DNA from 2 places in the Pseudoalteromonas sp. ECSMB14103 genome. Region 1 is predicted to be linked to the other one. Evidence: predicted binding sites of a transcription regulator. Region 1 holds the regulator's gene; the other holds the start of a gene.
What was found. The regulator LexA, encoded in region 1, represses DNA repair genes until DNA is damaged. The targets are predictions, from matches to a motif close to TACTGTATNNNNATACAGTA.
Positions count from the first base shown of each region.

Region 1 (22,378 bases):
AGCGGCCGATTGCGTTGTTTTACCTTCGCGCGTCATTTCCATACCGGCCTCAAGCAGCGGAATAAACACACCAACAATAAGCGCAACACAAAGCACGGGTTGCCATATGGCTAAATCCATTGGGTAGCCCCATAAACCCGCAACAATACAAAATACGGCTGTTAAAATGGCGCCCGCCGGAATAGGGCGTTTAGCAATAGCGGCAGGAACAATGTAAGTCCCCCACGATGAGGTAAAGTTAGCACCACCGGCCAGCGAGCCAAAGGTTTGTCTAACCGATGCGCTTAGCATGGTGTCGTCTATGTTCATTTGAACTTTTTCAGTGCGTTGCGGGTAACTAATTTTTTGAAAAACTTGATGCCCTAAAAAATCCGGTGACCACATAGCTACAGCCAATACCGCAAACGGCAGCACAACCACAAAGCTTTCAAGCGTTGGTAGGCCCAGCATCCAACCTGTGTTTTCGCCCCACCAATAAGCTGGGTTCATATTTGGTAAGCCCGGCGCGGTATTAAATTCAAACGGCGCACCGAGTGCAAATGCAACCACACCGCCAATAAGGCAGCTAAGCGGCACAGCTAACCAGCGCTTTTTAAAGTGCTCAAGTAACGCATACAATAAAATGGTCGCCAAAATAACAATAAACGCAATGTGCGCCATATCAATGGCCTCAGCCCATGCAAACAGTTTTTTAACCTGCGAAATTGTGCCAATAAAGCCTAAATATATAAGTAAGCCCCCGCACACGCCTTTACTCGTTAAGCGTGCCAGCAAGCTCCCTCCTTTGGTTATGGCTAAAATAAAGCCAAAGGCACCAATCAGTAAGCCAAACGCCATAGGATGGCCGCCAGCGGCAACCACAATAGGAATAAGTGGAATAAGTGGGCCATGAGTACCCGCTAAGTTAGCGGTAGGTAAAATAATGCCCGAAAACAAAATAATAAAAATAGAAACAATCAGTAATTCATAGCGTACGTTCTCTAACACAAACGCATCGCTTAAACCTAGTGGCGCTGCAAATGTAGCGGCAATAGCACCCACCATAACCACTTTACCAATAGTGCCCGCCATGGCTGGAATCGTGTCTTCAAATTCAAAGCGGTAGTCTCTAAAAGGTAAATTAGGCCGCCAGCGCTTAGGCTGCATAATTTGTAGCTCGTGCTCTAGGTATTCGTCGCGGGTATTAAACTCTGAACTGGGTTTATGGTTGTTTTGATAGCTGTTGGTATTGTCGTGCAATGTACTTTTGTGATCTGAGTTGTGACCCTTTGGGGTTACTGACATAGTCCCTCCTGTTACTCGTTGCTTATTTACTAATACGGCTTTTGTTAAAGCAAATGAATAGTGAAGGGGCAGGGTAGATCAGCTTTTACTCAGGAATGTATAGGCAAAAGGTCGTGTATGAAGAAAAAGGAAGTCAATATACCAACAATCATTTATGTATAGTTAAAAACAATCAATAAAATTCATTGTTAATCAGATTGTTATGTTTTTTCTGTATAGGGTGAAAGTAAATTTATTGCAGCTTTTTACAATATAAGCCATTAGTCTAATAACAAAGAGATTACTTATATTCAGCTGTTTTTAGCCACTTGTCGCAGCTACTTCCTATTATTAACTTAAACCGCTATGGTATTAAAAAACTATTATAAGAGTACTTTATGAAATTATTAACGGCAGCAACGTTATTACTTGCTTCATCAGCCGCTATTGCGCGCCCTGCGCCTTTGGTATCTATACCAACACACGATGAATTTTTTAATAATATAGCAGCGTATTGTGGGAAAGCGTTTGAGGGCAAAGTAAGCGTAGATAACGCAAAAGGCCCAAGCTCATTTGATAATAAAAAGTTAGTTATGCATGTTCGTAAATGCACAGATAGCGAGCTGCAAGTGCCATTTCATGTGGGTGATGATGCATCGCGTACGTGGATCATTACTAAAACGGGCAGTGGTTTGAGCTTAAAGCATGATCATCGCCATAAAGATGGCACAGACGACGTATCTACTATGTATGGCGGTCATACACTTGATGCGGGTTTTGCACAAATGCAGTCTTTCCCGGCCGATCAATACTCTAAAGAATTATTTGTAGCACAAGGTATTGCACAGTCGGCAGGTAATACATGGCAAATGTATATTTATCCTGAGGTATTTACGTATCGGTTAATTCGCCAAGGGCGCGAGTTTAAGGTGGACTTTGATTTAACTAAACCTATTACGCCACCGGCTGCACCATGGGGATACGAAGAGTAAGCTTATTATTCAGGCTCTTCGCATTGCAATAAAACCGTTAAAGGTGGTTGATAAGCGCGTGGTTTAGTAGGAAAACGTTCGTACTCTTGCACGCCTTCAAGCACTTTTAACATAAAGGTGTTGCCACGGCATAACCTGTCTGCATGGCGCAGTAAAAACATACTTTGATTAGCAAAGTGTTTGTAATCGTCTGATTGTATTTCTATTTTATAATTGCTGTTGTCAATTTTGGTTTGATAATAATGAACTTTGTTATCAAAGTCGTATGATTTTTCTTTTTCGACGGTGTCGGCCAGTGCAGTGCCTGTATTCGAAAGGCCCACCAGTACGCAACTAATGATAAAGCGCGGTGAATATAACCCTTTCATAAAATGTATCCTTTAATTTGCGAACTTAATACCCATTAAATACTCATACAAGTTCGGTTTATGTACGTTAAGTCTAACACCCAAAAGAGATAATGTGATGTTCAAACAAATAAAACAGCTTTTTACAGCATTCGATGATCCAGCGCCAAGTATAGAGCCACACGATTTAAAAACAGCGGTAGCAGCGTTGCTAATTGAAGTGATGCGTGCAGATACCAAGCTCGACCATGATGAACAACACACCCTGACTGTAACCTTAAAAAAGTATTTTAATTTAACAGATTCTGAGGTTGAAGAACTCACTACCAATGCAGCAAGTAGCTTAGATGGTGCAATTGATTACTTTCAGTTTTCAAAACAGATTAATGAGCATTGCAGTGCGGCAGAGCGAATAGAGATAATAGAATTGCTGTGGCGTTTAGCCTACGCAGACGGTGAAATAGACCCACAAGAAGAGTACGTAATACGTAAAATAGCGGGTCTATTATATGTAACGCATGTTGATTTTATCGCCGCAAAAATAGCGGCGACAAAGCAAAAGTAAAGCGTATAAGGTTACTTTAATTTGCTTGCAACACTGACTAATTGATGAGCAAGCGAAGATACTTTATCAGCTACTTCTGGGTCGCTAATTTGGCCATTGTCATCAAAAACAGAAAACGCAGACGGTACAGCAAGTTGGTCGGCAAGCACTAACGAACCAATGCCGCTTAAAATATCACGTACGTGGTTTAAACCGCGTAAACCTCCTAATCCACCCGGTGAAGTAGCAAATAAGGCCACAACTTTATTACGAAACGCCGGTACTGCACCTTGCTCAGTGCGTGACGCCCAATCTATAGCGTTTTTCAATGGCGCAGTGATCGAGCCGTTATACTCTGGGCTTGCCAGTAAAATACCATCTGCAGAGCGAAGTTTGTCTTTTAAACGTTGTGCATCAGCGGGTGTGCCTTGTGCTTCAATGTCCTCGTTAAATAGTGGAATATCTAACTCGTTTAACTGAATAACTTCTACTTCAGCGCCTGTTTGCAGAGCAAAACGTGCTGCTTCATTAATAAGTTTTTGATTAAAGCTTTCTTTGCGTAAGCTGCCCGCAAGCGCGATAATTTTTGGTGCTGACATGAGTTTGGCCTTTTTATGTTTTAAGTTACATACCTAATGTAGCAAACTTTTACTTGTAGAAAACCCAAATAAACGCAACACTTATGTGCGTATATGCACACAAGTAAAGGCAGATCGCATGGCAATAAAATTTGATGACTGGCAAGACGTAAAAGTGGCCTTTGAAGTGGCGCGGCTTGGCACGCTTACAGCTGCAGCAGAGGCACTAAATGTGCACCATAGTACAGTACTAAGACGAATTAATAGCCTTGAAAAAAACCTAGATACGCGCTTGTTTCATCGCCATGCTCGTGGTTACAAGGTAACCGAAATAGGCGCTAAATTATTTGCGACAGCGCAAACTATAGATACCTCGCTCGAACAGCTACATAACGATATTGCCGCTGCCGACAGTACTTTACGCGGAAGTTTATTACTTACTACGGTGAGTGGGTTTATTGATGTTATGGGTGATGTATGTGAGCAATTTCAGGCATTACACCCACAAGTGCAGCTTGAAGTTATTTTGGAGCAAAAACGCTTGCGGCTCGATCACGGGCAAGCACATATTGCGCTTCGTGCAGGGCCTAAACCTGATGAAGGGGATTACATAGCTCAGCACTTAGCAAAGCTTACATCGGGTTTATATGCTAACAAACGCTACATTACAAAGCATGGCATGCCTAAATCACTAGGTGATTTATTGCAGCATAATTTTGTATCCGGAGTGGCGGGATATAATGCGCGGGTACCTTATTTTGCTTGGGCAGACGAAAACATTCCTGCATCGCAAATCAAATTACGTGTATCAGAAACTGCCGAGGCTACACGCGCGATTATTAAAGGCTTAGGGATTGGTGGTTTACAACATGATGTAGCAGCGCAATATAGCGATTTGGTTCCTGTGCTACATAATGAATTAAATTGGCCCACCGATGTGTGGTTAGTGACCCACCATTTAGTGCATCGCACCGCGAAAGTACAAGCTTTTGCAGGCTTATTAAAGGCGCATTTTAATAAACTTGCTAAGTAAAAAAATTGAAGGGCTCCCGATCGAGTTATTTTTTGGCAATTAGCATTTAAACAGTTTTACAATGAAAAGGCGTACAACAACAAGTTGTACGCCTTTTTAGTTTTTAAATTACTGTGCTTTACAACTTACGTTTTTAAGCTCAATAGTGAGATCTTTTTTAGGGTAATACAGCACGCATTGCTCGCCAATAATTTGCAAAACAAACTTTTCTGACTTGATATTATGCGCGCCCATAATGGGCATACCATTGGGATCTTTACTTGTACCATGGCTTAGTAAAAGCTCACTGCGTTTCGTAAAAACGGTGTCGGCCAGTGTAACAAGCGTACCGCCTTTAGCTTTTATTATTGCCTGTTGCAGCACAGTTATAACGCCTGGGTTAACCTCTGTTAATAGCGCAGGCTTTGCAACGGCATTACTCATACTATTACACCCTCCTATACTTATTAATACAGTGAGTACCGCCAGTAACTTTACCATTATTGCTCCTTAGACAACGTAGGCCATGTAAGGTCCATGTTACCGCGGGTAAGATCATTTGGTGCGTTTAAAGGCTGCAGTTTTTCGCCCGTTGCAGCAAAGCTTGGTACATCTACTTTACTATTAGCGACCGTTGTTGTGATTGGGCACTCGCCGTTATTATCTATATGAAAAAGTGCTGTAGATAGTAACCCTTCGTTGCTATCACCAAGTTGATTATCAAAGTCATCACTAACAACACACCCTTGTACATCGGCATTAAATTGTGGTGTTGGTGTTGGGGTAAAGCCTGCGGCATATTCGCCAAAGCCTTTACTGTTAACGCCACTAAATTGAATGGTGTAGTAGGTTGTTCCACAGTTGTGTGTAGGCGTAAATCCGTATGGTTTACCACAGGTTGTGTCGCCAATAAGTACCACCTCTGCATCTATTCCCTTTAAGCCATTAATAAATGCTTCAGAGGCTGAACAGGTACCTGATGTACTTAGTACATACACTTTAGATAAGTTTAAATCAGGTAATTTATCGCCAGTACTAAAAAACGTTGAGTAATCTATTTCTTCGTCAATAAACGGAAATGGAGAATCGACAGGCTGTTTATCATTTTGTTGCGTTTGATAGTAAAAGCGGTTTTGTACATTGGCACTTCCTGCCACCATATACGCTAGCTGCGCAGACAGCGCTAATAAACCACCGCCGTTGTATCTAAAATCAATAACGAGTTCGTCTACGTTATCGGTTCTAAATTTATTTACTGCATCAATTAGGCCCTCTTGGGCAATACCTATATGGCTATTAAACTGCATATAACCAACGCGCGTGTTATTGCTTGTTACAATCGTTTTTACATTTTGAACAGGCGTTTGCTCAATGTTACCCGCTGTGACGTTAAATGTTTTTTCCGTGCCGTCGTTACTGCGAACAACAATTGTATGCGAATCACCGTTGGTTGGGCTAAATAAGCCTTCGTTTAAAGTATCAATCCCGGCTTGGGTATTGGTATTAATACTTACGCCATCCACTTCAAGTACGGTATCGCCTCGTTGAAAGCCAATTTGGCTTGCTGGTGAGTCATCTTCAAGGTAAGCAACACGTAAAATTCTATCGGCTGAATCACCAATAAATGCCCAGTTAATACCATAACCAGAGGTAACGCCCGATTGTGCTTCTTGGAAGTAATCTTCAGAGGGTTCTGAAAAATGAAAGTTATCTTTTTTAGCGCCTGAATCGGTTAGCTCTTCGGTTTTTAGTTGAGCAAAATAGTCAGCGACGGTATCGAACGATTCAGGGTCGTTATCGGCTATTTCGTCATACCACAGGTATGTTTCGTCGCTCCATGAGCGAAGCCATAGTTTTTCGTATAAGGCTGAACCAGCTTGGTCAGGGTAAGGCTCATTATTATTAAACGGGTCGTTACCTGTACGTGGGTTTTCGCAAAAGTTTTTGAGTTCGTCTGAAGGTTCAAATACACCGGCAGTCCATGTCGGTGTGCTACTTGTAGGTGGCGTGACAGGCGCTGGTGTAGTGTTGCTACCTCCGCCTCCACCACAACCTGTTAAAGCAAAAACTGAGAGCGCGCTAATAATTGCAAGCGATAGAGTGTTGTTTTTAAACATATTCGGTACTTCCTGTAAATAAGTTGTTTAAAATACTACAACACCTGATTATTTATTCAACGTTTTGCTTTTTCTTTATGTAAATAATTGTGTCATTTTTTATTGGTAAAGCAGTATTTTAAGTTCGCTTATTAGCGGGAATATCATTACATTTTTTGTATAGTGCTTTTTAGTGCTAGGTCTTGCTTTTGCCACGCATTAAAAAGTTTTTGTTGTTGTTTTGAAATTTTTAAACCATAGGTTTTTTGCATGTAAGCATAGGCGTCGGCAATTTTTTTACGGGCATAAAATGGTGGCTCAACAACACGTTGCTTAAAGTTTACTTTTACATCGCATTGGCCGTATTGAGTCGCGGCTCCACCTAGCATGCCAAAACGATAATTAGAGCGGTCAGCATTTATTTCGCCAATTGCGGGGGCTAAGTTATTTATATCAGCTTCCATTTTTCGAAATTTTTCGCTGACTTTACGACAGTTTTTCCGCCCACCATTTTGCCAACATTGTAGTTGATGCCCAAACTCCCATGCCGATACAATATGCTCCCATTCAATACGTAAAGCGCGCTTGTTTACTTTGCCTGAGCGGGTAAATGTATTACAATGTATCGTTAAATTGTACTTTCCATACATCTTTTTTATAACCGCTTTCTCTTGGCCCTAAACCTAATAAAGTTGTACTTACTGGTTGAGCATCAATAAGTAAATGCGCGTGTGCATTAGCAATTATTTGCTGTTTGTTGGGGGCTTTGAATGGTTGCCCAGTCATGCCATTAAAACTTTGAGGGTTGCCTTCACTGGTTACAGTTATAAGTGGGGTAGATAAAAAATGCGCAAAGGTTATCTTAGTCGGATTAGTTACTTGTGAAACAATATTATCAATTGATGCGACGTAATCGCTGCTTTTAAAGGGGTTAGCCAGGGTGCGTGTTGCTAAGTGTTTACCATGTACTTTTTCAAGCGGAATAGCACTCATAACCAAACCGCCAAGCAACCAAGCTAGTATTTGTATTCCTAATAAATAGCCCAACCATTTATGAAGTTTACGTGCTGGTTTAAAAATTTTTTTCATGTGTGTTTATCTTATTATTTTTACAAAACATTTTACGCGATGGTTGAGCAAGGTGAGTGCGACAAAATGTCGCACTAGTGCATTAAAATAGCGTTTCAGCACAATAGCGCCAATTGTAAGTAGCAATCGCACTCTAAAATAAGAGTATTACCATATAAAACGTCTATTTATAGGGTGTTGATTTGGTATAAAGGTAAAACTGCGTTAAAGTTTGCATGGTAACCATTAGAGGATAAATACGAGACAATGTCGGAAATTCAATTTTTAAATGTAGATCTAGAGCTTGAGTCAAAACAAGATATTAGTGTGCTGGTGGCCGACCTAAAAAAAGTCGCAACGATTTTACATTATGACAAAGACGAATACCGTCAATTAGCACGTATTGAGGTAGCTGGCGATGTAAAATCACCAGACAAAGCAATAAACCATATATGTGAGCTTATTGAGTCATGTTCACGCAATGCATTAAAGCAATGGTTAAGCTGCTCACGTAGAACGTTTGATATAGGGTTTGAGTCAGGCACGTCGCCAAAATGTTTTAATCAAGCTTTACATGCAGATACACTACTGCGTATATCTGCTATTGGCGCGGGTATGGAAATAACAATTTACCCTCTCGAAAAATAACTTACGTCTTTCGCTCAACAACGGCTGCGGTCATTTTCGATACGCAGCACAGCTCGTTGCGGCTGTTTGTGATTTTTATTTCCCAAACAGAGCTTCGTTTTCCAATATGAAATGCGCGTGCTGTTGCTGTTAATGTACCATTGCGAGAAGCCTTTAAATGGCTTGCACTTATTTCTTGCCCAACACAGTAAAACTTTGTGAAATCAACCACAAAATTAGCAGCATAGCTCGCTACGGTTTCGGCGAGTACAACGTTTGCGCCGCCATGAACCATGCCAATAGGGTTATGGTGTGCAGGGATTGCAGGCATAGTTGCTACTAAGTAATCGTCGCCTATCTCTGTTATTTCTATCCCCATGGTTTTCATTAGCGTCCCTTGGCCATTAATGCCTTCGTCCAATTGTTTACACAATGCTAATGTAATGGGTTGATGCCAAATACTCATATAGATTCCTTTAAATTTATTGTAGCAAGTTACTATTTTTATAGGCTATTTTATAAAGCCTCTAAAATGTACACGTAAGGAAGTAATTTAGCTATTTGAACGGATAATTTAAATTTGCGATTTTTATTTAACTGTATATACTCACAGTTAAATGTACTGTATGGAAAACCAGTTGTATGCGCCCATTAACTAAACGCCAAGCTCAAATACTCGAATTAATTAAAGTGTTTATTAAAGACACTGGTATGCCGCCTACACGTGCCGAAATAGCACAAACGTTAGGGTTTAAAAGTGCAAATGCCGCTGAGGAACATTTAAAAGCCCTTGCCAAAAAAGGGGTGATTAAAATGAAACCTGGCGCAAGCCGTGGAATTCAACTTGTTGAAGAAGAGGAGCCAGAACAATTAGGTTTACCGCTTATTGGCCGAGTTGCGGCAGGTTCACCTATTTTGGCGCAAGAACATGTTGAAAGCCACTGTAAAATTGACCCATTAATGTTTAAACCAGCTGCCGACTTTTTACTGCGCGTAAATGGTATGAGTATGAAAGATATAGGCATTATGGATGGCGATTTACTTGCTGTGCATAAAACACAAGTGGCTGAAAATGGTCAAGTTGTGGTTGCCCGTGTTGATGACGATGTAACCGTAAAACGCATTGAAAAAGCGGGTCGTCAGGTGTTGCTTCATGCCGAAAATGACGAGTTTGCACCAATTAAGGTCGATCTTGAAACTGAGTCGTTCAACATTGAAGGCTTAGCAGTGGGTGTAATTCGTAACGCGGACTGGATGTAGTTTTTCTTATTTTATAAAAAGCGCACTTTTTTGGTGCGCTTTTTTTATTTTTAAAATTTTGTTTTTTTTTTATTCACACTCTTTCATTTCATCCTTAGCCCTTACCACCTCTCGATTTGAGCCATTTTCTTCTATGTTCAACTAAGTCAACTCTCTACTTTTTATATATTTATTGTTTGTTTTTAATACAAAAAACTTGCATGGTGGTTAAATATTAACTAATTGTTAATAAGCTGACGCTGGCAATACTCATCGCTTTTAAGTTTTGAGCACACACAATAAACTTTTGCTAGCGCAGTGAATGCCAATTTTTATAAATAAAACGGCATTAATAAAAAAATAAAAATAACGAATTGGCGTTTAAGCCGTATGCCTCTTCGCTTTGCACTAGCAACAGCATCAAAGGAGTCGTCACATGGGTAAACTTAGTTGTACCTTGTGGCTTATATTGTGTGTTTTTCCGCAGTTAGCCTTGGCAAATAGCCAATTTAATATGCGTAAGGGCGTTACAGATATAAGTGAAAATGTTTACGAATTACACATGACCATATTTTTTATATGTTGTGTGATTGGGATAATAGTGTTTGCCATTATGCTTTGGGCACTCATTCATCATCGCAAATCTAAAGGAGCGGTTCCCGCTCAATTCCACGAAAGCACCAAAGTAGAAATTCTTTGGACCGCCATTCCATTTGTTATTTTAATTGCAATGGCAGTGCCAGCTACAAAAACCTTAATCGCTATGGAAGATGCCAGTAAAGCCGACTTAACAATTAAAGTTACAGGTTCACAGTGGAAATGGCATTATGAATATATGGGAGAAGATGTAGAGTTTTACTCAATGCTTGCAACTCCTCAGGATGAAATAACTAATTTAGCTGATAAAAACCCAAATTATTTACTTGAGGTAGACAAACCCCTCGTACTGCCAATTAATCAAAAAATTCGTTTTTTAATGACCTCAGATGATGTTATCCACTCTTGGTGGGTACCAGACTTTGCCGTTAAAAAAGACGCCAACCCAGGCTTTATTAACGAAACATGGACCAACATAAACGAAGAAGGCATTTACCGGGGTCAGTGTGCCGAGCTGTGCGGTAAGGATCACGGGTTTATGCCCGTTGTGGTAGAGGCCAAATCTGAGGCTGACTTTAAAGTATGGTTGGCCGATGCTAAACAAGCTAAGCAACAAGCAGCTTTAGCTGATGCCGCTTTACTTGATCAAACATTACCTAAAGAAGAGCTAATGGAGCTGGGCGCTCAAGTATACATGGCAAGTTGTGCAGCATGTCATCAACCTACAGGGTTAGGGCTACCGGGCGTATTTCCGGCTCTAAAAGGCAGCCCAATTGTACTTGGCGATATCAAAGGTCATATAGACATACTTATCCATGGGAGCCCAGGTACGGCAATGCAATCATTTGCCAAGCAGTTATCTATAAAACAATTGGCTGCGGTTATTACTTACAAGCGAAATGCATGGGGTAACGATACCGGTGATGTTATTCAGCCTAGTGAGATTCAAGCAGCACTTGATGCCGACGTGGAGGCTAACTAATGAGTAGCATAGCAGAACAACCAAACGCCAATGAAGCGCATCATGCTCATCATCCAGCTAAAGGCTTTAAGCGCTGGCTTTATACAACAAATCATAAAGATATTGGCAGTTTATATTTAATATTTTCGTTGACCATGTTTTTAATTGGTGGCGCCATGGCTATGGTGATCAGGGCCGAATTATTTCAGCCAGGGTTGCAGTTGGTCGATCCCCACTTTTTTAATCAAATGACTACAGTTCACGGTTTAATAATGGTGTTTGGCGCCGTTATGCCTGCCTTTACGGGATTAGCCAATTGGATGATACCGTTAATGATAGGTGCGCCAGATATGGCATTACCTAGAATGAATAACTGGAGCTTTTGGATCTTACCTTTCGCATTCTTAATTTTGCTTGCTTCTTTATTTATGCCTGGAGGAGGTCCTGCTTTTGGCTGGACCTTCTATGCTCCGCTTTCAACCACATACAGTAACGACAATACTGCCTTGTTTGTATTTGCGGTGCACATAATGGGTATTAGCTCAATTATGGGTGCTATTAATGTGGTTGTGACTATAGTTAATTTGCGTGCACCTGGCATGACGTGGATGAAACTTCCCCTGTTTGTATGGACATGGCTAATAACGGCATTTTTACTCATTGCTGTTATGCCCGTTTTGGCAGGGGCGGTGACCATGGTTTTAACCGATAAATATTTTGCGACTAGCTTTTTTGACGCTGCCGGCGGTGGCGATCCGGTGATGTTCCAGCATATATTTTGGTTTTTTGGTCACCCCGAAGTTTACATCATGATTTTGCCAGCGTTTGGTATCATTTCAACCATAGTGCCTACTTTTTCGCGTAAAAAGCTATTTGGCTATGCATCTATGGTTTATGCCACGTCATCTATAGCATTACTAAGCTTTATTGTGTGGGCGCATCACATGTTTACCACCGGTATGCCGGTAGCTGCAGAGCTATTTTTTATGTACTCCACAATGCTGATATCGGTACCTACCGGCGTGAAAGTATTTAATTGGGTAGCCACCATGTGGCGCGGTTCTATTAGCTTTGAAGTCCCTATGATGTTCAGTATTGCTTTTATAGTGCTGTTCACATTAGGTGGTTTTTCAGGGTTGATGCTTGCTATTACTCCCGCTGATTTTCAATACCACGACACTTATTTTGTAGTGGCTCATTTTCATTATGTATTAGTGACAGGGGCGGTATTTTCAATCATGGCCGGTGCTTATTACTGGCTGCCAAAATGGACTGGCAATATGTTTAATATCACGCTGGCTAAGTGGCATTTTTGGTTGTCGTTAGTCAGTGTAAATGTGCTGTTTTTTCCAATGCATTTTGTGGGTTTGGCTGGTATGCCTCGTCGTATTCCTGATTATGCACTGCAATTTGCAGACTTCAACGCAATTATAAGTATTGGTGGTTTTGCATTTGGTTTATCTCAGCTGTTGTTTGTAGTGGTTGTCTTTAAATGTGCAAGAGGCGGCGAAAAAGTCCCTGCAAAAGTATGGGATGGCGCTGAAGGGTTAGAGTGGGAAGTTGAATCCCCTGCGCCTTACCATACCTTTTCAACACCACCGGAAATTAAATAATGACCCACGCACCGCTCCTTAAACGCTTGATTATTATCAGCATAGGTATGTTTGCGTTTGCGTTTGCCTTAGTGCCGTTATACGACGTGTTTTGTGACTTAACCGGGCTAAATGGTAAGCCATCGTTAGAGCAAGCGCAGCAAAGTAGCGTGATTGAGCAAACAAGGGACGTTAGCGTGAGTTTTACAACTCATGCACAAAGCGGTGCACCTTTTGAGGTGAAATCAAAAGAGTACAGTGTGGTTGTGAAACCCGGAGAAATGCGAGAAGTCGTTTTTAGCGCAAAAAATAGTAGTGAACTCGATAAAGTTATGCAGGCAGTACCGTCTGTTTCACCAGGCAAAGCGGCAAAATATTTACACAAAATGGCCTGCTTTTGCTTTGATCAACAACCCCTAAAAGCGGGGGAAGAGCTCGAATTTAAATTGCTTTTTTATGTTGATACAGCGCTTCCAAGTGATGTTGAAGAGCTAACTTTGTCTTACACCGTATTTGATATTAGTGAGCAACTAGTTGCCAGTAATAACTAGCAACAAACACTAGTGCGAAACTAGGAGCAAGTAAAATGAATCAAGAACATGAGCATTATTACGTACCAGAGCAAAGCCCGTGGCCCATTGTAGGAGCGGTTGCGTTGTTTTTTATCGCCGTAGGCGCAGGCTTAACAGTTATGGAAGTTGGCAAGGAAGGGGGGAGCGGTGTTTATTTACTTTATGCCGGTATAGCCGTTCTTTTATATATGTTATTTGGCTGGTTTAAAAATGTTATTCACGAGTCAGGCCAAGGGTTGTACTCAGCACAAATGGATCGTTCTTTTCGACAAGGCATGAGCTGGTTCATTTTTTCTGAGGTTATGTTTTTTATGGCCTTTTTTGGTGCGTTATTTTATGCACGTATGATTTCGGTGCCCTGGTTGGGGGGCGCGGGTAACAATGCTATGACTAATGAAGTGTTGTGGCCTACCTTTGAAGCTATGTGGCCTTTGGTTGTTACACCTTCCGGTGACACAACCCAAGCTATGGGGTGGCAAGGCCTACCATTAATCAATACGTTAATTTTAATCGCTTCATCGGTCACGTTACATTTTGCCCATGTTGCAATGGAAAACAACAAACGTAAACCACTGAAAGTGTTTTTAGGACTTACGGTGTTATTAGGCGTGTGCTTTTTAGCATTGCAGGTAGAGGAATACGTTCATGCATACAATGACTTAAATTTAACATTAGATGCCGGTGTGTACGGTAATACATTCTTTTTGCTTACAGGCTTTCATGGCATGCATGTCACACTCGGAGCCATACTTTTATTTGTTATTTTAATACGAATATTAAAAGGTCATTTTACCAAAGAAAAGCACTTTGCGTTTCAAGCTGCTGCTTGGTATTGGCATTTTGTTGATGTGGTATGGCTGTGTTTATTTGTGTTTGTATATGTGCTGTAACGTTGATCGGCGAGCTATTTGCCTTTATATAACCAAGCTTAACTGCTGCGATTGCGACCACTAATACAACAACCGAAAACAACACTCGGCGTCCTAAAAAGTGAGACATAGGTCGCCCGTTTGTTTTCCCAGACACCATAATAAATAGCGCTCTAAATAAGTTAAAAAGTATAAACATTAACAACAGTACAATAATAATTTTAATAATCACTGAGTTGACCCTTTATGCAAGTAGTTTTAAGGCACAAACAAAAGCTTAGTTCAATAATCACAATTTGCATGGTTGTGGTTGTCGTGCTGGTATGTGTGCGCCTAGGTTTTTGGCAATTAGAACGAGGTGAAAAAAAACAGCAACAGCTCACTGCTATTGCTCAAATACAAACTCATGGTGTTATGAGTTGGTCGCAGTTGCTTAATTTACCAAAGCAGTGGAATAAAACCGGTGTACTAGTCGAGCTTAAAGGGACACTTTTAAGCGAACATTACTGGTTGTTAGATAATCAAGTATATAACGGACAAGTGGGTTACGACCTACTCGCCCTGTTAAAACCAAATAATGATATGCGTGCAGTATTGGTTAATTTAGGTTGGGTGAGAGCCCCGCTATCACGGGATATTTTACCTGCAGTAGTTATGCCCCAAGGTGAGTTTACGGTCAAAGCACAAATTAAAGAGAATAACCTCAGTAGTTTTACCCTAGAAGATAAGACCTCGAGTGGTGATTTGCCCAAACGCATTCAATCAATCGACTTAAGCTTTATACAATCACACACTAATTTCCCATTGGTTAACTTTATGGCTTACCGCCAAGGTGAGGGTGATGAAATTGCGATACCGCATTACGAAGCGGTTGTAATGAGCCCACAAAAACATAACGCCTATGCGGTGCAGTGGTTTTTAATCGCCTTTGCATGTGTTGTTGTAGCCATTTTTGCGAGTAAAAAAAGGAATAAAAATGAAAAATAAACCCCTTTTATTGTTTGTAACCTGTTGTGCTATCCCTTTGTTTTTAGCCTATAGCGCGCTCAAATTCGATTGGTTACCTAGTGCGGTTACAAATCACGGTGAATTTCTAAATGAAGAGATAAAACTAGAAAACTGGCAACAAAATAATCCTAAACAATGGACTATAGCACTTAATTATTCGAGTGAGTGCAGTGCGTCATGTAACGAGCAACTTGAGGCGCTTAATAATTTGTATATAGCGCTTGGTAAAAATCAAGGAAAGGTAGATATGGCTGTTATGGGAAGTCCTTCACAAGCTGACTTACCGTGGAAAAAAATGGCCCAGCAAGCAAGCTTGACCCCCGCAAGTTTGTATTTAATTGATCATATGGGGCTTGTGGTACTTGAGTACCCATACAAAGCAAAGCCTCAAGAAAACCGCTTAGTTCAAAAAGGGCTATTAAAGGATTTAAAAAAACTACTTAATTATTCTCGTTCAAGCTAATCCGTTTAGTGTGAGGTTAAAGATGTACAAAAATTATAAGAATTGGGTTTTATTGACCGGACTTTTTGCTTTAGTTGTTGTTGCACTGGGTGCATACACTCGTTTGAGTGATGCAGGGCTGGGTTGCCCAGATTGGCCCGGGTGTTATGGCTTTTTAACGGTTCCTAAACATGAAGCTGATATTGCTTTAGCAACACAAAGCTACCCTGATATGGTGTTTGAAAAAGCAAAAGCCTGGAAAGAAATGATTCATAGGTATTTTGCGGGCACCTTAGGATTGATGATTTTAGCGCTGTTTATTGTTGCTTTTTTAAAGCGTCAATTTCCAACTACACCATTAAAGCTCACATCTTTATTGCTATTACTTGTTGTGTTTCAAGCTGCCTTAGGTATGTGGACTGTCACTATGAATCTGCAACCACTTATTGTGATGGGGCATTTATTGGGTGGTTTTAGTATTTTATCGCTAATTACATTGCTGTATTTAAGGTTAACAGCAAAACCCATTATGGGCGGAGATGCGGGGGCTAAGCGGTATTATGGAATAAGTTTGATTGCTCTTTTTGTGCTGATTTTACAAATAGCGCTTGGCGGCTGGCTTGCGGCTAATTACGCAGCACCACACTGTAATGGTTTACCCTTGTGTGATTACGCTCAGCCTTTTTCACTGAGGAGTGTTTTTCAGTTACCGCTTGAGCACAGCAACTACGAGTTTGGTGTGCTTTCACAACAAGCAAGAATGTCTATTCACTTATTACACCGTATTTGGGCATTAGTAACCTGCATAGTTTTGGCGCTTATTATGTGGAAAATTTACAGTCACGCTTACTCTCAAAAAATTAAAAGCTGCGTAATAGCAGTATTGGTTACTTTATTTTGCCAAATTAGCTTAGGACTCATTTTGGTACATTGGCACTTTCCGTTGGGTGTTGCACTGGCGCATAACCTAATGGCTGCCATACTGTTATTAAGTATGGTTAGGTTGTGTTATTACCTAAAATCACGCACATAAAGGAGAAATATAATGGCACTAACAATAAACAAAAAAACAATACAGCCTGCACATACTCAATCACTTAGCTTGCGTGCTTACGATCTATTACAAGATTACTTAGCCATCAGTAAATTTAAAGTGGTGGCGATGTTGGTTTTAACAGCCTGGGTTGGATTAGCATTAGCCCCGGATGTTGGACGTGGAATAGGCGTTCAGATGATTAGTCTATTAGGAATAGGCCTGTTGTCTGCTGCCGCTGCCGTTATTAACCATGTAGTAGATAGCGAAATAGACTCTAAAATGGCAAGAACGCGTCATCGCCCTGTTGCTAAAGGGCGTTTAAGTAAAACACATGCATTAACGTTTGCGGCAAGTATTGGTATTGCTGGTTTCATCATGCTTATGGTGTGGGCTAATACGCTTACAGCAATATTAACGTTATTTGCATTAGTGGGTTATGCCTTCATTTATACGTCATTTTTAAAACGCGCGACACCTCAAAATATAGTAATAGGCGGACTTGCTGGAGCGATGCCGCCATTGCTTGGTTGGGTATCTGAAACAAACCAAATGGCAGCAGCGCCGTGGTTGCTTGTTATGATTATATTTACTTGGACTCCTCCTCATTTTTGGGCTTTAGCCATTGCCCGAAAAAGTGATTACGAGCGTGCAAAAATTCCAATGTTGCCGGTAACCCACGGTATCGACTTTTGTAAAACATGTGTAGTTGCATACTCAGTTTTATTGGCCTTAGTGTGTGTGATGCCATACTTAATTGGTATGTCAGGAGGTATTTATTTAGTGGGTGCTTGTGCGCTAAATAGTGTGTTTATGTACAAAGCCATTAAGTTAAAATTTGCAGCTAATAACGACAAGGCTATGGATTTATTCCGTTTTTCGATAGTGCATTTAATGGTACTCTTCGTGATCTTATTTATAGATAAATGGCTCCCTTTATGAAACGGTTATGGCTTTTAGTAATTGTTGTTTTAAGTTTATTTTTATCAGCGTGCTCAAGTGAAAACGATCCTCAAAATTTAAATGCACTTGTTTATGAAAACGCTAAATCACTTTCGGATTTTACGTTAAAAAATCAGCACGGCGAACCAGTGACAAAAGCGCAATTTAAAGGGCAATGGAATTTAGTGTTTTTAGGATACACAAGTTGTCCCGATATATGCCCGTTAACATTGGCTAAGTTAAACGCAGTTTATAAAGAGCTGGAAGCTGATTACCCATTACAAATATGGTTTGTGTCGGTCGATCCAAACAGAGATACAGCAGAAAAACGAAAACAATATATAGATTACTTTAACCCCAATTTTTTGGCTGTTTCAGGGGAGCACAAAGATCTTTTTCCAGTAGTAAGAGAGCTTGGCCTCATTTACGCAATTAGTGATACAACAAAAGCTGATTATGCGGTTGATCATAGCGCATCAGTTGCGTTGGTTGATGATACAGGAGCGCTAAGAGCTATTTTCAAACCTGAGTTTAAGCAAGGCAGTGTGCCGCTTATTAATTCAACTCAATTAACGCAAGAGTTTAAAGTTATTGCAAACTACTACTAAAAACTGACTTTTTAAATTTTCACGTATTTTAAGGGGGCTTTAGGCTCCCTTTTTTGTTTTTTCATTCCTGTTTATAAATTTATTAAATTTTTTTTTGACCCTTTTATGGCAATTTTAGTAACTAGAGCTAAGCTTTTGTTATGAATTGAAATGAAAGGGATTACACAATTTTAAATGTTAAAACTTCCAAGCGAACTTGTGATTACCCAAGTTGAAACGCTCCACCAAGACTTACTACAAGAACTCAATAGCAACGACGATATAAGTCTTGATATTAGCGATGTAGTGTCTGCAGATACTGCATCTATTCAGCTGTTATGTGCGCTTCAAAAACACTTACTTACCATCCAACACAAAATTATATGGGTCGGCAATAGTGCAGCATTAGCACATACCATTAATCAGCTTGGCTTAGGTCATTATTTAACAATCGAAAGAAATAGTTAGAGGTTTATATGAAAAAAATCTTAGCAGTTGATGATTCAGCATCAATGCGTCAGATGGTGAGCTTTACCTTAAAAACCGCAGGCTTTGATGTAACAGAGGCCAAAGACGGCAGTGAGGCATTGGCTATTGCTAAGCAGCAAGGTTTTGATGCGGTTATTTCAGATGTAAACATGCCTATTATGGATGGCATTACATTAATCCGAGAGCTACGTACGTTACCTGATTATAAATTTACGCCACTACTTATGCTTACAACCGAGTCGGGCTTAGAAAAAAAGGTAGAAGGTAAAGCGGCTGGTGCAACAGGCTGGATAGTAAAGCCATTTAATCCTGAGCAGTTACTAGCGGTGATTAAAAAGGTTATTCGTTAGTCAAGGAGCGCAAAGTGAGTATAGATTTAAGTCAATTTTTTGAAGTTTTCTTTGAAGAGAGTTTTGAAGGCCTCGATACCATGGAAGCTGAGCTTTTAAACTTAGTACCCGGTGAGGAAGACTTAGAAACTATTAACACTATTTTTAGAGCCGCTCATTCAATAAAAGGGGGGAGTGGGACATTTGGTTTTTCATCGGTGTCTGATTTTACTCATGTACTTGAAACCTTACTGGACCAAATTCGTCAAGGCGAGCGCACCCTGACAACCGAGCACGTTAATTTATTACTTAAAGCGGTTGATTGCCTTCGTTCGTTACTGGCTGGATTGCAGGCAGAGCAAGAGCCCGACTTAACTGAAGCCGATACACTACGAGCACAATTTGAAGAAGTGCTAGGAATAAATAGCACAACGCAAGAGTCCAGCATTCAAACGTCTGATAGTCAGTCTGATAGCGATACATATCAAATAGACTTTAAGCCTCATCATCACTTATTTAAAACAGGTAATGAACCACTCATTATGATTAGTGAGCTTGAGCAGTTAGGCGAGTTAGATACCACCGTTTTTTATGATGAAGTCCCTGAAATAACCAATTTGAGTAGTGATGAGTGCTTTTTACATTGGCGTTTTTTCTTAAATACCAGCCATGGTGAAAGCGCAATTAAAGAGGTGTTCGAATGGGTTGAAGATGATGCTGATATTACCATTGAATTGTGTGGCGGCCTGTTTACTGATGAGTTACCCACTCCTGAAAATGACAGCAGTACAGTAGCTCAAGAGCCATTAATCCAAGAACTAGTGCCGAAGCAGGCGGAACAAGCTAAGCCTATAAAGCCAACTTCTGCTAATACTAATAAAAAATCAACAACACCCGAGTCGACTTCTATTCGCGTTGGGATTGATAAAGTTGACTCATTAATAAACATGGTGGGTGAGCTTGTTATTACCCAAGCCATGCTTAATCAACTTAGCGAGCAAGACATTACGCCAGCAACAATTACGGCATTGCAAGAAGGTTTAGCGCAACTTGCGCACAATACTCGCGATTTACAAGAAAACGTAATGCGTATCCGCATGTTGCCAATTAATTTTGTATTTAGCCGTTTCCCACGTTTGGTGCGCGACATTGCGCAAAAGCTAAATAAACAGGTTGAATTAAAGCTGATAGGCGAGCAAACCGAATTAGACAAAACCGTGATGGAAAAAATTTCTGATCCTATGGTTCATTTGGTTAGAAACTCATTAGATCATGGCCTAGAAACGGTTGAGAAAAGACTGCAAGCCGGAAAAGATCCAGTAGGAACGGTCACTTTAAATGCATTTCACCAAGGCGGAAATATTGTTATTGAAATAATGGATGATGGGCAAGGGCTAAACACTAAAAAAATTCAAGAAAAAGCCATTGCTAATGGACTGATCTCTGCCGACAACCACCTTAGCAATGAGGAAATAAACGAGCTTATATTTATGCCTGGTTTTTCCACTATGGATGAAGTGAGTGACTTATCTGGCCGTGGTGTTGGTATGGATGTAGTTAAGCGTAATATTCAGTCATTAAATGGCTCTGTAGAGGTTACATCCGCGCCAGGTGTAGGATCAACGTTTACAATTAGATTACCACTTACACTGGCTATTTTAGATGGCCAATTAGTTAAAGTGGCCCAGCATACCTATATTATTCCGCTTATTTCTATTGTTGAATCGCTGCAAATTGATATTGCCAAAGTAAGCCGTGTAGGCAAAAACCTAGACGTACTTAGATTGCGTGATGAATACATTCCAATTTTAAGACTCTACGATATTTTTAATCATGATAACGCCATTGAGTCTCTTGATAAAACCCTGCTTGTTGTTGTAGAAACCGACAACCAAAAAGTGGGTTTATTGGTAGATGACCTCCTATCGCAACAACAGGTTGTTATTAAAAGTTTAGAGGCAAATTACCAAAAAGTAGATGGTATATCCGGTGCGACTATTTTGGGCGATGGACGGGTTTCATTGATAGTTGATATAAGCGGGTTGATAAAGCTTTCAGGATTAAAAAAGCCGGGCAGCCAAGAGTTAAGTATTGAGTCGCAAGTTGCTTTGGAGGCGTTATGATTTCGGAGCTAAATCTGCAGCAGCAAAAGGGCGTGAAACAATTTTTAACATTCATTATGGCTGATGAAGAGTACGGCGTAGATATTTTAACTGTGCAAGAAATTCGTAGTTGGGAAGAGATAACCGTTTTACCCAATGCTCCCGAATTTGTAAAAGGCGTTATAAATTTGCGTGGCACCATAGTGCCGATTATTGATTTAAGGCTGCGATTTGGCTTGCCCAGTATAGAGTATGGTCCGCTTACAGTGGTAATTGTAGTAAAAATAGAGTTTGAGCACGACAGTAAAATTATTGGTATTACCGTTGATGCCGTTTCTGAGGTTTACAGTATTTCAGAGCAAGATGCCAAAGCGGTACCAAGTATTTCAGAGACAAATAACGACGATTATGTGGCAGGGTTAGTTAACGTGGGTGAAAAAATGGTGGCGTTAATCGACTTGCAAAAAACAATGAATATTTAGAGTCAGTATTTGCTAAATAAAGTAAAAATAACTTAAAGGTGGTGATGAGCATGGGATGGTTTAGAAATCCAAAACAGTCTGAATCAAATAATGATTTAATTGTAAGCGCATTAAATAAGTCATTAGCTGTGATTGAGTTTGAGCCAAGCGGTAAAATAATTACCGCTAATGCTAATTTTCTTCGCGTAATGGAATATCAACTAGAAGAGATTCAAGGCCAGCATCACTCTTTATTTGTTGATAACACTGAGGCCCAAGGGAGTGACTACACACATTTTTGGGTACGATTAAACAGCGGCGAGTTTATATCTCAAGAATTTAGGCGTTTTACCAAAAGTGGTAAGGAGGTTTGGATTCAGGCCACTTATAACCCAATTATAAACTCCCAGGGGCAAGTTATTAAGGTTGTAAAATTTGCGACGGATATAACACCACAAAAACTCGCTGCTGCAGAGGCAAGAGGGCAAATTAATGCAATTAGTAAATCTCAAGCAGTAATAGAGTTTAATTTAGACGGCACTATTGTTGATGCAAACGATAACTTTTTAAATACGTTGGGGTACCAGCTTAACGACATTATAGGGCAGCACCACCGATTATTTGTTAC
Region 1 covers NZ_JWGY01000013.1:19,379-41,756, forward strand. Annotated here, with positions in the region: gene RF53_RS16880 (DUF3360 family protein) at 1-1,284, opposite strand, end outside; gene RF53_RS16885 (hypothetical protein) at 1,662-2,255, shown strand; gene RF53_RS16890 (hypothetical protein) at 2,261-2,623, opposite strand; gene RF53_RS16895 (tellurite resistance TerB family protein) at 2,721-3,167, shown strand; gene RF53_RS16900 (NADPH-dependent FMN reductase) at 3,179-3,745, opposite strand; gene RF53_RS16905 (LysR family transcriptional regulator) at 3,864-4,757, shown strand; gene RF53_RS16910 (hypothetical protein) at 4,866-5,237, opposite strand; gene RF53_RS16915 (S41 family peptidase) at 5,237-6,853, opposite strand; partial or broken gene RF53_RS16920 (endonuclease) at 7,000-7,449, opposite strand; partial or broken gene RF53_RS16925 (hypothetical protein) at 7,451-7,921, opposite strand; gene RF53_RS16930 (hypothetical protein) at 8,168-8,548, shown strand; gene RF53_RS16935 (PaaI family thioesterase) at 8,550-8,993, opposite strand; gene lexA (transcriptional repressor LexA) at 9,170-9,787, shown strand; gene coxB (cytochrome c oxidase subunit II) at 10,203-11,345, shown strand; gene ctaD (cytochrome c oxidase subunit I) at 11,345-12,937, shown strand; gene RF53_RS16955 (cytochrome c oxidase assembly protein) at 12,937-13,467, shown strand; gene RF53_RS16960 (cytochrome c oxidase subunit 3) at 13,503-14,378, shown strand; gene RF53_RS19700 (DUF2909 domain-containing protein) at 14,278-14,589, opposite strand; gene RF53_RS16965 (SURF1 family protein) at 14,604-15,344, shown strand; gene RF53_RS16970 (hypothetical protein) at 15,334-15,828, shown strand; gene RF53_RS16975 (COX15/CtaA family protein) at 15,851-16,840, shown strand; gene cyoE (heme o synthase) at 16,853-17,782, shown strand; gene RF53_RS16985 (SCO family protein) at 17,779-18,390, shown strand; gene RF53_RS16990 (STAS domain-containing protein) at 18,565-18,837, shown strand; gene RF53_RS16995 (response regulator) at 18,846-19,208, shown strand; gene RF53_RS17000 (chemotaxis protein CheA) at 19,223-21,310, shown strand; gene RF53_RS17005 (chemotaxis protein CheW) at 21,307-21,771, shown strand; gene RF53_RS17010 (methyl-accepting chemotaxis protein) at 21,822-22,378, shown strand, end outside.

Region 2 (9,767 bases), on a different contig from region 1:
TAGCAATGGGTTACCCTAATACCGACGAAGACTGGAACCATGGTTTGCCAAAGGCGCGTTTAGCGGTAGAAGATATTATAACAACCGTATAGCATAAAAAACTTTATTAAAAAGCCGAGGCTATCTCGGCTTTTTTGTGTCTAAAATAAGCCATACGCTTCCGTATTTTCAGTTTTTACCTGTAGTTCAGTCGGCTTAAATATGGAACTTGGATCGATAAGCACACTATGATTTTTTGCCATTTTTATTAAGCCTCGCATCATACCTTTAGTTTGTGGGTCTATATCAAAGCCTATATCAGTTAGCTTATCTAATGGTTTTATATCTTCTTTTTTATAATCTAGGCTGTCTTCAACTTTATCGACCAGCAACCCCACATGAGGGTTTATACCGTCTTTCGTTGTGAATACAATAATTGGTTTGTAATCCAAAGTTATTTGCTCTTGTGCTGATTCAAACAGTCTCTCTAACTGAGCAAGACTGCTACGTTTTATCTTACTAAGTAAATAGCTTACCTGTTTATGTTCACCTTGCCTGTGAGCAGTTACGGCTTGTCTAGCTTGTTCTAGTAATAATTCAAAAGGCTCATTAAAGCGTGACATAGTAAGTTTTAAATCAGGGTTGTCTGTATTGAACTCCTGAAAAAAAACAATAAAGTCTTGAAGCTCAGTTTCATTAATAACTAATTTTTCTGATTGATTTAAGAGGTTTGTTTCGAGTGTATTAAACCATTTGGTTTGTTTGTCTTGCCAGGATCTTAGCTGTTTTAAAATATGTTTGTTGCTTTGCTCTGTTGATATATTATTTAAGATAATTCCTAAATCGAAAACTGGCGTAGGGATATCCATATAATCTTTAACACCAATAAAGCTTTTGTTGTTGTTTGGTAGTGTTGTGAGATTATTATCAAAGCGCTCGGTTAATAAGATATCAAGTATTTTCAGTGAAATTGTTTTGGAGCCCACTTTAAAGTTTATTAATTCCATGCCTTTATCTTAATTTACCCATTAATGTATTAAGAATAGAACAAATCTACCAAATAGCTTAAGTAACTGTGGTAATTAATCATTGTATTAAGGGGGTGGGTTATTTAATGGCTTTAGCTAACTTTAACACTGCTTGTTTAAAGCATGTTTCAAGCTCTTTTTTGCCTTGTATATTTAATTGCTCAATGACGTTTGTATCGCTTTCATTTTGCAAAATTAAGCTAATTAATAGTTGCTTATCACTTTGCGTTAAACAATTAACAACAGAGGGTGCCAGAGTTACAACTTGCCAAATAGTAGCTGTAATACTAAATCGCGAAAAGTGATTATTAAGTTGTCGTATTAAACGTTTTTTGATGTCTGAACTGATAGGTCTATCTGTAAACGAGGAAATAAGTACATTTACAAGCTGCCAATCAAGGTGTTTAAAGTGTGTGAGTAAAGCATAAAATATATCGGTTTGAAATTCAGCTTTTAATCGTTTCAGTGTACCCGTATTGTTGTTTAAACATTTCACAACGAGTGCTGAATGCTCGCCAGTGCTTTTATCTTTTTGATAACCCAGCTTTATAGTGCTAAACCCTTGGCTTTGCCAAAATTTTAATAGCTCAGCCGTAGCGCCAAAACTAGCACCAAACCAATAGCACTCATTACTTACTCTTGATTCGCAAAAACTCAGTAGGGCTTTACCTACTCCTTGACTGTGAAGATTAGGGGCAACAGCAATTCTTACTACTCGAGCAGAGAGTTGGGTAAGGCACTGGGGATCACTGCTTAGCTGCGAGAGAGTTTGTGCCATTAGGTGCCCTTGTGGGCGGCGTTCACCTTTAAGCACCTCCTCAGTTAGCTCGAGGGGTAACCCGCCTTCTATTGTAACTAAACACACCCCCACTAGGTGATTATGTGTTTGGGTTATGAACAATCGTTGTGAGGGTGCATCAAGTAGTTGGCGTAAATCGTTAACGCTACTTTGGTAATGTGCTAAGGCAAGTAATGCAATAACCTGCTCAAGTAACAGCTCGTCATTTGTGAGTTGTTGCTGAGTAATTTCACTGTGGACTAGGTTATTTAAGCCATTGCTTTGTATTTCTTCGTACTGTGCTTCGAGTGCGAGCAAAGTGCGTATATAGCGCTCTAGCGGGTCGGCTTTTGCAAACCTTAACGGTTCATCAAGTGTGATAATATTAGCGGCTTTATACTTTGCTTTAATGTACTGACTAAACCTAATTGTATAGCCTCTACCATTACCCTCATAACCTACTAAAGTACTTGCAAATACAATGCGCGGATACTGTTTTAGCATTTTTAATAACAGAGGAACTGGAATAGCAGCCGCCTCGTCAACAAGTAATAAATCACACTCTGGCAACGAGTCTAATAATGAATCTGGAGCAATATACTGCAAATTAGCAAGTTGCTTACTTTTACCATCAAAGGGTATGTTTAACTCATTACTTAAATGTTTAAAGCTGCTATGAGTGGCTTTAAATTGTGTACTGCAAAGTAGTATTTTTTTATCGATAAGCTTGGCGGTAGCAAGTCCAAGCGCTGCTGATTTACCACGACCTCTGTCGGCATTAATGAGTAAAGGGCGATTGGCGCGACCATGAGCCACTTTAATTATATTTTCTACACAATGCTGTTGCGGTTCAAAATCTATTTTATTGGCAGAGCTTTCTCTGCTGATATTACCTGTACAGCCATGTAATTCACTAAAGTGATAAGCGGGTAACGATTGTACAACGCGGGCAATGCGTTCATTAAAAAAGCTATAGCTTACTTTATGACCGTGAGACTGCACTGTGCTTAAGGCAGGATCTGGCCAAGTTGAAAGCTCGCTTAGCTCTGGTAGCAGTAAATATAAAATACCGCCTGCTTTTACCGTACCTGCAATAGCTGCTAATTTATCAGGGTGCAAGCCACTAAAGCCATCGTATACGGCGTGAGAATATTCTTGCCCTAAAATTTGATGAGTACGATTAGGCCACTGCGCGTTATTTAATGTGGTATTTTTAGAAACGACGAGTGTGTTTTCAGTTTGAAGTAATTCACCTAACAGCTCGTAGCACCAAACAGTACTGCCAGTAATAAGCACTAGTTGACGATGATGAGCGCCAACCAGTGTTTTTTCTAGTGAGTTTATGTGAGCTTTATACAGCTTGTAATCGTGCATAAGCCGTTACTAACCATTTACTGCCAAGGTCGTCAAAGTTTACCTGTACACGCGACTGTGCACCGCTACCTTCATAGTTAAGTACCGTGCCAATACCAAACTTAGCATGCAGTACACGTTGACCTAAGTTAAAGCCGCTGTCTTCAAAGGCAGCATGGCTTACTGATGCACTAAAGCGACCTGCTGCCGGTGGTCGCGAAACTTGCGTTTTGATACGAATTTCTTCAACGCAGTCTTCAGGGATTTCGCGTAAGAAACGTGAAGGACTGTGGTACTTCTCTTGTCCATAAAGGCGGCGGCTTTCGGCGTGGCTAATGTATAATTTATCCATTGCACGGGTCATACCTACGTAACAAAGACGACGTTCTTCTTCCAAACGGCCAGACTCTTCATTACTTTGCTGCGATGGGAACATGCCTTCTTCTACGCCCACCATAAATACAAGCGGGAATTCTAAGCCTTTAGCTGAATGCAGAGTCATCATCTGCACGGCATCTTCGTGCTCGTCGGCTTGTCCTTCGCCAGATTCAAGCGAGGTATAGGCTAAAAAGCCTTGCAGTGGTGAGCTAAACTCTTCTTCTTCAGGGAGTTCGTATTGATCACACGCGCTTATAAGTTCTTCTAAGTTTTCTACACGGGCGCGGCCTTTTTCGCCTTTTTCAGCTTGATACATAGCCATAAGGCCAGAGGTTTGAATTGTGTATTTAGCTTGTTCTTGTAAAGTAAGATCGCTAATCTTGTCTTCAATGTGCTCAACAAGCTCTACAAACTTTGTTACAGCGCCAGCTGCTCGGCCCGATAAGTGCTGTTGTTCAACAATAGCTTTAGCTGCGTACCAAAGCGGAAGTGACTCAGCACGTGCACAATCACGTATATGACTTAATGTTTTATCGCCAATACCGCGAGCAGGAGTATTGATTACACGCTCAAATGCGGCGTCGTCTTGGCGATTACCTACTAAGCGTAAGTACGATAGCGCATCTTTAATTTCTTGACGCTCGAAGAATCGCATACCACCGTAAATGCGATATTTTAAGCCTTCTTGCAGCATGGCTTCCTCGAGTACACGAGATTGCGCGTTACTACGGTATAAAATAGCGGCGTCTTGCAACGCGTTACCAGCATTTAACCAACTACGTAATTTGCTACTCACAAAGCGGGCTTCGTCTAGCTCGTTAAAGGCGGCATAAATTGATATAGGCTCGCCTTCGTTACCATCGGTCCATAAGCTTTTTCCCATACGCTCGGAGTTATTTTTTATAAGCGCATTAGATGCTTTAAGAATAGTTGCGGTTGAACGGTAGTTTTGTTCAAGGCGAATGGTTTCAGCATCAAAGTCAGTTAAAAAACGTTTTATGTTTTCTATTTTAGCGCCGCGCCAGCCGTAAATACTTTGGTCGTCGTCGCCAACAATCATTATGCTGCTTGTGTCGCCGGCAAGTAACTTTAACCATGCGTACTGAATGGTATTAGTATCTTGAAACTCGTCTACTAGCATGTGGGCAAAGCGCTGTTGGTAGTGGCGAAGTAACGTCGGGTTATTTTTTAATACTTCATAGCTGCGTAGCAGTATTTCAGCAAAATCGACCAAACCAGCCCTGTCACACGCTTCCTGGTAGGCGGCATATACACGCAGCATCATTTGCTCGTTTATATCATAAGCTTGAATATCTTTAGGGCGAAGTGCTTCGTCTTTTTTAGCGCTTATGTACCAACCAAACTGTTTTGCAGGCCACTTTTTATCATCAATATTCATTGATTTTAATAAGCGCTTGATCATACGAAGTTGGTCATCAGAATCTAAAATTTGAAAGGCTTCTGGTAAGTTAGCTTCACGGTGATGAGCACGTAGAATACGGTGTGATAAGCCATGGAAAGTACCAATCCACATCCCGCCAACCGGTGCTTTTAAGGTTTCTTCAACGCGGGTACGCATTTCTTTAGCTGCTTTATTGGTAAAAGTTACCGCAAAAATACTATAAGCTGATGCTTGTTCAACTTGCATAAGCCACGCGATACGATGAACTAACACTCGTGTTTTACCAGACCCAGCACCGGCCAATACCAGCATGTTTTGTAATGGGGCTGCAACGGCATCGCGTTGTTTGTCATTTAAGCCGTCGAGTAATTCTGAAACGTCCATCGTTACGCCTTTTTAATCAATATTGAGGGCAGTATAACAGGTGTTTTTGTTAGGCTAAATAAAATACTGTTTTTATGAACAGCTATTATAAAAATAGCCTCTAAAACCAATCAGCTGGATAGTTTTTGGCGTGGATAAGTGACTAAAATTAATAATAAAAATAATCAAATTGACCTATATTTAGTAAAAAATATCAAAGTAATTAGTGAGTCGTAATTTAACTAACTGATTTTTAAGCTTTAATAAATTGGCATAAAGTGTGATAGTAAGTAGATAACTAAAATTTAAAATTAATTAACTACAGAGGTGAGTATGGCTGATCAAGGGTCTGGCGGTAATGTGATTGCTGCATTGTGTAATATATTTTTTCCTGGTTTAGGACAACTAGTACAAGGGCGTATTTTAGCGGCTATATTTTTTGCGCTAGCTATTGTTATAAGTTACGCACTTATTTACGTACTCGTTGGTTTTGTATTAGTACCTATTATTTATTTATGGTCGATAATAGATGCGGCACGATACCGCTCGCGAAGTTAGGTATTTAAACGTTTTACAAAAATAGCGCCCAATGGCGCTATTTTGTTTTTTAGGATCGGCGTTACAGCTAATTTACGGGTATAATCGCGTTATTAACGTTTAATAAGTAATAGCTATGGAATATCAATTTATACGTGACCCTATTAGTGGTTTACGAATTAAAATAAGCAGCGAACACGCAATAATAGGTCGTTGGTTAAACGAAGAAATTGGCAAAGACAAAGTCGCTATGGTGCAAGCACTTATTGTGTCTGTCAAAACGAGTTTTGAGCCAGTTACTCTAAAAGGCCAAGAAATAGATTTAATTTTATCTAAAGATGAGGCCTTATTTGAGGCTCATGCTCTGCACCAAGACAGCGAAGACTTAATTGCCTATCAAGATGATGATTTAATGCTTGAAGAGAACGACTTAAGCAGTGGTTGTGGTTTTGAAGACTTTATTGATTTAATCGAGTCGTGGGCTGAGTTTACCAGTAATCGATAAAAATAATTAAAACAGACATAGCAAATGCAAAAACAGCGCTTTCTCTGTATTATTAAAACAACTAAAAAACGACAGGAATTGATATGTCTGCCAATTTAAATAAGCTAGTAGTCATGCTAGAAATGCAAAACGCCATGAATACAAAAGTGCATGAACAATGGTTTACACAAGGGTTTGAATGGTATCGCGCTATTTGGGTTGAGTGTGCCGAAATGCTAGATCATCATGGCTGGAAGTGGTGGAAAAAACAAACACCCGATACCGAGCAAGTTATTTTAGAATTGGTTGATATTTTTCACTTTGGTTTGTCGCTACGTATTGACGGAAAAACAAGCTATCAAGACTTAGCAAAGCAATTAGAAAGTGAGTTGAGCCAAGTACAGCAAGCTGATGACTTTAAACAAACGTTAGAAATACTTGCGGCATCTGCTGTTGCAGATAAAGCGTTTAATGCATCAGCATTTGCCGGTTGTATGGCACAAATGGGCATGGATATTGACGATTTATACCGTGGTTATGTTGGTAAAAATACCTTAAACTTTTTTCGCCAAGACCATGGTTATAAAGACGGTAGCTACATTAAAGTGTGGAACGGGCAAGAAGATAACGAGCACTTAGTGGAAGTAGTTAAAAGCCTTGATACCGAACATGCAGACTTTGCAAAGTTAGTTTATCAAGGCCTTGAGGCACGTTACCCTAAAAGCTAAATAATAGTGCGGTAGTCGGTTACATTTAAGTAATCGGCTATTTCGTTGTGTGGTTGCTGACTGTCGGGGTTGGCAACCGCAAGTAAGTGTCCAATGCCGTATTCTTTTGCGGCATTTAATACAGCTACGCTGTCATCAACAAATAAAGTACGTGTTTTGTTAAATCCTAAATCATTTTGTACTTGGTGCCATAAACTTTGCTGCTCTTTACTAACGCCATATTCATGAGTCGACACTACACCATCTAAATAATTATCGATTGCGGTGTGTTCAAATTTCATCATGACGTTTTCTGGATGTGCGTTGGTAAGCAATATAAGCTCTTTTCCTGCTTTTTTTAGCTCCGTTAAAAAATAGGGTACGTCGTCACGAACTCTTATAAGGTGCTGTGTTTCTCGCTTTAAATCCATAATTGGTAATTTAAGCTGATCTTCCCAATAATCTAAGCAATACCACTCAATTTGGCCGCTTACAGCTTGGTAGCGTTTAAAAATATCTTCTTTTGCTTCGCTCAGGCTTATATTTTTCGCTAAGGCGTGTTGCTGTGGAAGAACAGTTAACCAAAAATGGCTGTCATAATGTAAATCGAGGAGTGTTCCGTCCATATCAAGTAAAACGGTATCGATTTTTGACCAATTTAGCATGGGCTTTTCCCTGTGAAAAGTTTATGATTAAGCACAACTGCCATGATAGCAAATTAACGCCAATGACACAGAAAAAGCATCCAACACCTCCTCAAATCCTAAGTAATAATGTTGTCGCTAAAAGTCGCCTATTTACTGTGGAATCTTTAGAGCTAAAATTTTCGAATGACGAAGAGCGTCAGTATGAACGTATTCGAGGTGGTGGGAGAGGCGCTGTAATGATTGTGCCTATAACGGCTGATAACGAAATGCTGCTAGTGCGTGAGTATTGCGCGGGCACCAATGACTACCAGCTAGGCTTTCCTAAAGGACTGATCGACCCAGGCGAAACACCAGAGCAAGCTGCTAATAGAGAACTTAAAGAAGAAGTAGGTTTTGGCGCAGACTTTTTTAAACCATTAAAAACAGTGACCATGGCACCTAGTTATTTTAATGCCACCATGCATATTTTATTTGCTAAGCAATTATATCCGCAAACACTTCCAGGCGACGAGCCTGAGCCTTTAGTTGTTGTTAAGTGGCCATTAACGCAATGGCAGTCATTATTAGAGCAAGATGATTTTACCGAAGCACGAAGTGTTGCCGCTTTGCTATTATTAGATAAGTACTTAGCATCTGGAGCTGCCGATGAATAAATTATTAGAACCTTGTATTGAATTAGCCGAACGTGCAGGCGATGCCATTATGGCTATATACAAAAAAGATGATATTGGCCAACAAGAAAAGTCAGACCACACACCAGTAACTAAAGCCGATTTAGCTGCAAATGATGTGCTTGTTGCAGGCTTAAAGGCACTTGCGCCCGATATTCCTATTATGTCGGAAGAAACACCTATTCCTGCATTAGCCGATAGGCAAGATTGGCAGCGTTATTGGTTACTTGATCCCATGGATGGCACAGGTGAATTTATTTTAGAAAGTGGTGATTTTGCGGTAAACATTGCGCTTATTGAAAATAACCACCCTGTGTTGGGTGTAATTCATTGGCCGTCGAAAGGTATTACTTACTTTGCGAGTGCTAAAAATGGTGCTTTTAAGCGTGAAGAAAAGAGCGACACACGAATATACGTAGCTCCGCCTGAAAGTTTAACACTAGCGGTAAGTCGCCGTCAGAAAATTGAGTCGGTGAGTCAATACTTAAATAGCCAATTTACAACTATTGCAGTTGGTTCGTGCTCGTTAAAAGCATGTATTGTTGCTGAGGGTAAAGCGGACTGCTTTTTAAGAATAGGCCCAACGGGTGAGTGGGATACAGGGGCTTCACAAGTTATTGTAGAAGAAGCGGGCGGCTGCATTACTGATGCAGAGTTTAACCCTTTAACCTATAACCAACGTGAGAGCACTGAAAACCCAGACTTTATTGTAATGGGTCACCCTGATTGGGAGTTTCAAAAAATGATTACTCCTCACCAAAGAGCGAGTATAGAATAGAGTTTTGATTGCTTTTTGTTCACTTGAACAGTTTTAGGTAGTTAAAGCCTTGCATTATAAGTTTATTCCTATATAGTAGCGCTCTCTTCAAGGCAGGCTCGTAAATATTACGAAAATGTTTTAAAGAAATTACAGGCGCGGGATGGAGCAGCCTGGTAGCTCGTCGGGCTCATAACCCGAAGGTCGTCGGTTCAAATCCGGCTCCCGCAACCAATTTCCTTTATGGGGTGAGGTTACTGTAAACTCTAACTTAAGAGATTAAATTAAGTAGTCGATAGACTTTAAATATACAGGCGCGGGATGGAGCAGCCTGGTAGCTCGTCGGGCTCATAACCCGAAGGTCGTCGGTTCAAATCCGGCTCCCGCAACCAATTTATTAAATTGGACGCCACGTTGTAATGTAAGCAACGTTAAATAAATATGCATATTACAGGCGCGGGATGGAGCAGCCTGGTAGCTCGTCGGGCTCATAACCCGAAGGTCGTCGGTTCAAATCCGGCTCCCGCAACCACTGAAATAAAAGCACTATATAAAGCAACACGCCTAAAGCGTGTTTTTTTGTGCCTGAAATTCAGTGAAATGGATAGCTCGTCGGTCTCAGCTCTCCATTAGCCAGCAAAGGCCATCTGTTAAAATCCGGCTCCCGCAACCACTGAAATAAA
Region 2 covers NZ_JWGY01000020.1:115-9,881, reverse strand. Annotated here, with positions in the region: gene RF53_RS19000 (nitroreductase family protein) at 1-92, shown strand, start outside; gene RF53_RS18995 (hypothetical protein) at 141-986, opposite strand; gene RF53_RS18990 (GNAT family N-acetyltransferase) at 1,087-3,159, opposite strand; gene uvrD (DNA helicase II) at 3,137-5,302, opposite strand; gene RF53_RS18980 (hypothetical protein) at 5,615-5,839, shown strand; gene RF53_RS18975 (YacL family protein) at 5,955-6,323, shown strand; gene RF53_RS18970 (dUTP diphosphatase) at 6,407-7,030, shown strand; gene yrfG (GMP/IMP nucleotidase) at 7,027-7,674, opposite strand; gene nudE (ADP compounds hydrolase NudE) at 7,737-8,309, shown strand; gene cysQ (3'(2'),5'-bisphosphate nucleotidase CysQ) at 8,302-9,105, shown strand; tRNA gene RF53_RS18950 (tRNA-Met) at 9,242-9,318, shown strand; tRNA gene RF53_RS18945 (tRNA-Met) at 9,400-9,476, shown strand; tRNA gene RF53_RS18940 (tRNA-Met) at 9,540-9,616, shown strand.
Region 2: a site for LexA is predicted at 5,367-5,386, ahead of uvrD (DNA helicase II). Genes of this name have one in related genera too.